2 linked regions of the Labrenzia sp. VG12 genome follow. The protein of the gene in region 1 interacts with the protein of each later gene in a pairwise test. Links are inferred from orthologs where the notes say so. Each region holds a gene or a part of one and is shown on either strand. Other genes may lie near its edges.

What was found.
Region 2: the proteins of CHH27_RS05165 (region 1) and CHH27_RS18355 interact in binary tests that used the Escherichia coli proteins (3 or more experiments, as listed by UniProt). The link is inferred for Labrenzia sp. VG12 from one-to-one orthologs.

Annotation. Positions count from the first base shown.
Region 1 is NZ_CP022529.1:1,133,308-1,136,436, forward strand. The notes cover bases 314-3,124. They hold CHH27_RS05165 (cysteine desulfurase family protein), read left to right. Parts: upstream 314-1,039; coding sequence 1,040-2,209; downstream 2,210-3,124. Other genes in these bases: CHH27_RS05160 (alpha/beta hydrolase), read right to left, coding at 314-731; sufB (Fe-S cluster assembly protein SufB), read left to right, coding at 2,319-3,124. Outside these bases: CHH27_RS05155 (GNAT family N-acetyltransferase), read right to left, coding at 1-4; more of CHH27_RS05160, read right to left, coding at 63-313; more of sufB, read left to right, coding at 3,125-3,129. UniProt on the Escherichia coli protein: Master enzyme that delivers sulfur to a number of partners involved in Fe-S cluster assembly, tRNA modification or cofactor biosynthesis. Catalyzes the removal of elemental sulfur from cysteine to produce alanine.
Region 2 is NZ_CP022529.1:3,961,794-3,965,101, forward strand. The notes cover bases 10-2,999. They hold CHH27_RS18355 (sulfurtransferase TusA family protein), read left to right. Parts: upstream 10-1,384; coding sequence 1,385-1,615; downstream 1,616-2,999. Other genes in these bases: CHH27_RS18345 (DUF924 family protein), read right to left, coding at 10-296; CHH27_RS18350 (ABC transporter substrate-binding protein), read right to left, coding at 341-1,141; CHH27_RS18360 (4a-hydroxytetrahydrobiopterin dehydratase), read right to left, coding at 1,644-1,943; CHH27_RS18365 (low molecular weight protein-tyrosine-phosphatase), read left to right, coding at 2,066-2,524; CHH27_RS18370 (hypothetical protein), read left to right, coding at 2,617-2,877. In the rest of the region: more of CHH27_RS18345, read right to left, coding at 1-9; more of CHH27_RS18375, read right to left, coding at 3,000-3,308. UniProt on the Escherichia coli protein: Sulfur carrier protein involved in sulfur trafficking in the cell. Part of a sulfur-relay system required for 2-thiolation during synthesis of 2-thiouridine of the modified wobble base 5-methylaminomethyl-2-thiouridine (mnm(5)s(2)U) in tRNA.

The sequences.
Region 1 (3,129 bases):
GCACGGCCCGGGCCCTTGAAACAAAAAAGCCCGCCGGGGGCGGGCTTTCGGGATCCCATGGATCAGTCGATATCGACATAATCGGCTGGTGTCAGTCCAAGCCGTCCGTCAACATACGTTCCGCAGCGGTCGATCAGGTCGTCCATGTCATTTTCAAAGAAATGATTGGCGCCGGGAATGGTCTCGTGGTCGATCACGATACCTTTCTGGGTTTTCAGTTTGTCGACCAGGGTCTGCACGTCTTTTTGCGGCACGACCTTGTCGTTGTCGCCGTGAACGATCAGACCGGAAGACGGGCAGGGGGCCAGGAACGAGAAATCATGCAGGTTGGCGGGAGGGGCGACAGAGATGAAGCCTTCCACTTCCGGACGGCGCATCAGGAGCTGCATGCCGATCCAGGCACCGAAGGAAAAGCCGGCGATCCAGCAGGCGCGCGCATCCGTGTGAACGGTCTGCACCCAGTCAAGGGCGGCCGCTGCATCGGACAGTTCACCCTGGCCGTGATCGAAGGTGCCCTGAGATCGCCCGACCCCGCGGAAGTTGAAGCGCAGCACGGCAAAGCCGCGCCGGGCGAACATGTAATACATCTGATAAACGATCTGGTTGTTCATCGTGCCGCCGAACTGCGGATGCAGATGCAAAACCAGGGCAATGGGCGCATTGCGCTTCTTGGCGGGATGGAACCGGCCCTCGAGCCGGCCGGCGGGACCGTTGAAGATCACCTCAGGCATGAAGAACTAAGTCCTTGTCATAGTGTCGCGCAGGGAATCCCGGCGAAGGAAATTAGGGCTCTGGATACGTGATTTCCCGTAAGTCTAAACTTGACTCTTAAGCTCCAAGTTTCTAGAACCCTGTTTAGAATTATTCGAAAGTTCGCACCGCCCTCCAGAGGAAGCCCTGAGACAGCAATGCTCGGTTCGACCGATTGGGGGGAGTTATCGTCATCACAGCGGAAAATATCAAGGTTTTTCGCAGATGTGTTTGTTCGATAAGCGGAATTTCGATTCTTGCCAGTGTTGATCAACGTCCAAGAGGTGGCATGCCGCGCGCGTCTGACCCGATCTATCTCGACCACAATGCCGGTGCACCACTGCGTCCGGCCGTGCGCGAGTGCATGATCGAAGTGCTGATGGATGCGGGAAATGCTTCTTCCGTGCATGGTCACGGCCGCAAGGCACGTGGCCGGATCGAGCGTGCACGTGAACAGGTCGCGCAGCTCTGCAGCGTCAAGACCCGCGCAGTCACATTCGTGTCGGGTGGTACAGAGGCCAACATGACGGCGCTGTCGCCGTCCTGGCAGGACCAGGGCGCGCCGGTCTATCTCGACAAGCTGTTCCGGAGCGCGGTTGAGCACCCGTCTGTCGTGACAGGGGGACGCTTTGCGGTGGCTGACCAGGTTGTGGTGCCGGTTGATGCGGCAGGCCTTGTGCGTCTCGATGCCCTGGAAGACCTCGTCAAGGATGCGGAGCCGGGCTTGATCTCGGTGATGGCCGCCAACAACGAGACGGGCGCAATTCAGCCCCTGGTCCGGATCGGAGAGATCGCTGCAGCTCATGGCCATTTCTTTCACGTCGACGCGGTCCAGGCCGCCGGGCGCATGCCGATCGATCCCGACGCCTGGAAGGCGGACGTCGTGACCCTGTCCGCCCACAAGTTCGGTGGCCCGCAAGGCATCGGCGCCGTTGTCGTGCGGTCAACTGCCCGGGTGCCGTCACCACTGATGGTCGGCGGTGGACAGGAGAACTGGCGTCGCGGCGGAACTGAAAACGTCGCGGCGATTGCAGGGTTTGGTGTCGCGGCAATGGAAGCTCTTGCAGATCTGGAACATATGGGCCAGCTGGCAGAGCTGAAAGCCAGGCTCGAAGCGGGTCTGCGGTCCGTTTGTCCGGCAACGGTCATCTTCGGTGAAGATGCTGACCGGCTCGCCAACACGAGCTGTTTTGCCGTTCCCGGTATTCCGGCGGAAACAGCACTGATCGCTTTTGACCTGGAGCGCGTATCCGTTTCATCGGGGTCGGCCTGTTCGTCCGGCAAGGTGTCGGTGTCCCATGTCCTGACCGCCATGGGTGTTGACGAGACGCTCGCCAGATGTGCGTTGCGGGTCAGCATGGGCTGGAACACGACGGCGGAAGACATTGACCGGTTTCTCGGCCTTTGGCCGAAGATCGTGGATCGGCTTAACCCGGAGGCGCGCCACCAGGCGGCCTGACCGGAAACGAAATTCTGCGGCATGACCGCAAGACGTCGCAATGGGGAGATTGCTCCCCGCAGATTGACTGGAAGAGCAGGCCGGGCGCCTGCTGAATGGAGGCAAAAAGATGCCAGCTGTACAGGAAACCATCGATCAGGTGAAAGCCATCGATGTCGACCAGTATAAATACGGTTTTGTCACGGATATCGAGTCGGAGAAGGGCGCAAAGGGCCTTTCGGAAGACACGATCCGGTTTTTGTCGGCCAAGAAGAACGAGCCGGAATGGATGACCGAGTGGCGTCTCGACGCCCTGCGTCGTTTCCAGCAGATGGAAGAGCCGAGCTGGGCACGTGTTTCCTATCCGAAGATCGACTTCGACGACCTCTATTACTGGGCTGCACCCAAATCCGTTGAAGGTCCGAAGAGCCTGGACGAAGTCGATCCGGAGCTGCTGGCGACTTACGAGAAGCTTGGCATCCCGCTGGCCGAACAGGAAATTCTCGCCGGTGTCGAGCCAAAGAACCGCGTCGCCGTCGATGCGGTGTTCGACAGCGTGTCTGTTGTCACCACCTTCAAGGAAGAGCTGAAGAAGGCCGGCGTCATCTTCTGTTCGATCTCCGAAGCTGTCCGTGAATATCCGGACCTGGTGAAGAAATACCTGGGCTCGGTCGTTCCTGTCACCGACAACTATTATGCAACGCTCAACTCGGCCGTTTTCTCCGACGGGTCCTTTGTCTACATTCCGGAAGGCGTTCGCTGCCCGATGGAGCTGTCGACCTATTTCCGGATCAACGAACAGAACACCGGTCAGTTCGAGCGAACCCTGATCATTGCCGACAAGGGCTCTTACGTCTCCTACCTGGAAGGCTGCACCGCGCCGCAGCGCGACGAGAACCAGCTGCATGCTGCCGTCGTCGAACTGGTTGCGCTGGACGATG
Region 2 (3,308 bases), 2.8 Mb from region 1 along the record:
CCTTTCTCGAGCGCCTTTTCAGCAACCTCGACAGCCTTGCCATCCGCCATGAACGCATTCGGCGTCCCTCTATAGACATTGCGCGGCATCTGATCGAGCAGCAGAAGCAGCGCCAACGCCCCGTCAGCGGTGCCAAGCCAGTGGTCAAGCGCGCCGGAGGCGGCAGCCTCTATGGCCTCCAGAAACGTCTTCTTGCAGCGTGCATCAAACTTGTCGTCCTTGGCGAACCATTTCGAAGCGCCTGCCTGCCACCAGAAATCGAGGACATCCAGGGGAGTGATTGCCGTGCCGTTCATGCGAGCTGATCCAATTTCATTGCCAGGAGCTTTGACGTCGTGTGTCATTTGCCCGCTGTCAAGGCGCCGCAGGCAAGTGTCTGCCAATTGGCCTGATGTTCCTGGATCTGGGCGTCCAGGAAACCTTCAGCCCTCAAGTCTTCCATGGCACCCTGAAACGCCGCGACCAGCTCTTGATCCGTGCCCTTGCTGAACACTGCCCAAAGCGGCTTGGCCAGAGCCTCGACAAAAACCACCTGTTTCAGCTGCCTGCCGTCATATCCCTGTTTGCAAGCACTCGCCTCGGCCAGGAACCCGGTCAAGGGCAACAGGTCGATGCGGCCGAGAAAAAGCATCTCGATACCTTGGTGGTAATCCGTTATCGGAACGACATTCGAAGAACCCTCAAATCCGATCTTGTTGAGATAGGCATGCAGATTGCTGCCATCCTGCACCCCGATCTTTATGTCCAGATCGCGCAGCTCCTCAATGCTGTCGACGGCGATCTCCGGCTCGGAAGACAATTGATAGAAGTATTGACCGTAAGGAGAGACTTCGCCGAGCCAGTAAAACTTGTCTTCCCGCTCGGGCGTGCGCGACAGGGAAAAAAACATAACGTTCGGGACCGTTTCAGCGGTCAGCATCGCCCGTTTCCAGGGCAGAAACTCGTAGCCTGAAATCGTGACCGGAACGGTTTGATTGACCCGTTCTGCCGCAGCAAGGAGAAAGGCGGTCACGTAGCCGTCGGGCGCGCCCTCATTGTCCCACTGCAACGGCGCAAAACTCTGGGTGACCAGAGTGATTTCCTCTGGTTCGGCATTCGCCGACGGGTTCAAAAGGCAAAGAACGATGAACGCAGTGCTCACGACGTTCCAAAATCCTGCTCTCATATTTGCCCCTGTTTGCACCGTGCCTCGCGTTGACGCCTTCAAGTCGGGGTCTTTCCAGACCGGCAATGCGTCTGCGAGAAGTCACATGATCGGCCCAGCTGCGCTGACTTGACAACACAACCTAGATTTCAACTCCTAAACTTGTATGAACCACTGTCCATCGGGCTCAATTTGACTATGTTGCGGATAATACGCCCAAATATCAATGGAGACTGATTGGTGTCATCGGCAACGCAGCTTGATCTGAAAGGCCTGAAATGCCCCTTGCCGGTCCTGAAAACCCGCAAGGCACTGACCCGCCTGAACGCGGGTGACAGGCTGACGGTGCTGACCACGGACCCGATGGCAGAAATCGATATTCCGCATTTCTGCAGTGAAAACGGCCACGAACTTCTGGAGGCCGAACGCCTGGACGGCGGCCATCGGTTCGTACTTGCCAAAGGCGCGTAGTCAACGCTGCTGATGACCGGTCAGAAAATCAGGCGTAGGCGCCCGCAATCCGGTCAATTTCCGCCGCCAGATCCAGGTCCAGCCGGCTCAGTCCGCCGACATCATGGGTCGCGAGCGTGATATCCACGGAGCGATAGACATTGAACCATTCCGGATGATGGTTCATTTTTTCCGCGACCAGTGCGACCTGCGTCATGAAGGCAAACGCCTCTTGGAAATTGCGCAGCTTGAAGGACTTCGAGATGGCCTCTCGCCCATCACACAGATGCCAGGTGGGCAGCGCCGCCAATCCCGCCGCCCGGTCTTCCGGTTTCAGTCGCTCTGCCATCTGATCCTCCTGCCAGTCCTCCCTCTTCATCTAGCGCAAGCTCTTGCCAGTTCAAAGGCGATGATTGCATCTGTCGCCCGAACGCGCCACGGTGCAACCTGGTTCTCGTTCAGGAAATAAAATTGCCCCACGCCGTTCTGTTTGTCTGCCTTGGCAATATCTGCCGCTCGCCCCTTGCCGAAGGCATCTTTCGCTCACTGGTCGACGAGGCCGGGGCATCGGATCGTTACCTGATCGATTCCGCCGGGACCGGTGCCTGGCATAGCGGCAATCCGCCGGACCCGCGCTCCATCGAGGTCGCCGCGCGCCACGGAATCGACCTGAGCACCCAACGCGCCCGGCAAGTTTACCCGGACGACTTTCAGGCCTTTGACACCATCATTGCCATGGATCGCGACAATCTGACGACCCTGAAAGCCCGAGACACCGGTGCAAAGGCGCAATTGAGGCTTCTGCTGGCCGATCCGGCTGCGGACGTACCGGACCCCTATTACGGCGGCCCCGAGGGCTTCGATCACGTGTTCGGCCTGGTCCGGAAAGGCTGTCAGGACTTGCTGACCGATCTGGAAAGAAGCGGTTAACCCAGGCTTGTGATTGCCTGTCAGCAGTCATAATTCCGTATCACTGACTGCTGTATTGGTGGTCGTCCCGACCTTATCCCTTGGCGTGAACCATGAAACTTCTGTGGTGGTCCCTTGCGGCAGTCCTGATCCTTGCCGGGCTGGCAACAGTCTGGCTGCCCATTCCGACCGGCGTGCCGTTGCTGGCGCTCGGCATGATCGTCATCATCGGGACCAGCCGCAGCGCCGCGCGCATGCTGCGCAGCCGCCGCCGCAAGACAGAACATCTCAACTCGGCCATCACCTGGGTCGAGGACAGGTCGCCCCTTCGCTTCGCCCGGATCTTGAAACGAACACGGCCGCGAAAGAAATAGCTGTCGTTGCTCAGCTTTCCGAGAATGTCTTCAAGGCACCCCGCATCCAGCGCCGACCGCGAACGAGAAAGCGCTGGACAAACCGTTGCACCGCCCGCCCGCGCTTGGTGAACCACTCATCCAGCTGCCGGTCGCTCACAAGGGGCGGGGTGTTCACATAGAGAAGACGATAAGCGACAAGAATGACAAGAAGGGTCAGCCCCCAGGACAGCAGCGTGTCTGACAGGAAGTGCCCGCCAAACGCCACCCTGTTGACCGACAGGATCAGACCCAGCGGCAGGACGAAGGCCAGCGCCGCCTTGCGCCAGGTTGCCGGCACCAGGAAGACAAGGGCAACCAGCCACATGGCGGCAGACGCTTCGCCTGAGGTGAAGGAACAGTTCTTGTCGCAGTAATCCGTGATTTTCCAGACCGGCTGGAACGGCAGATCA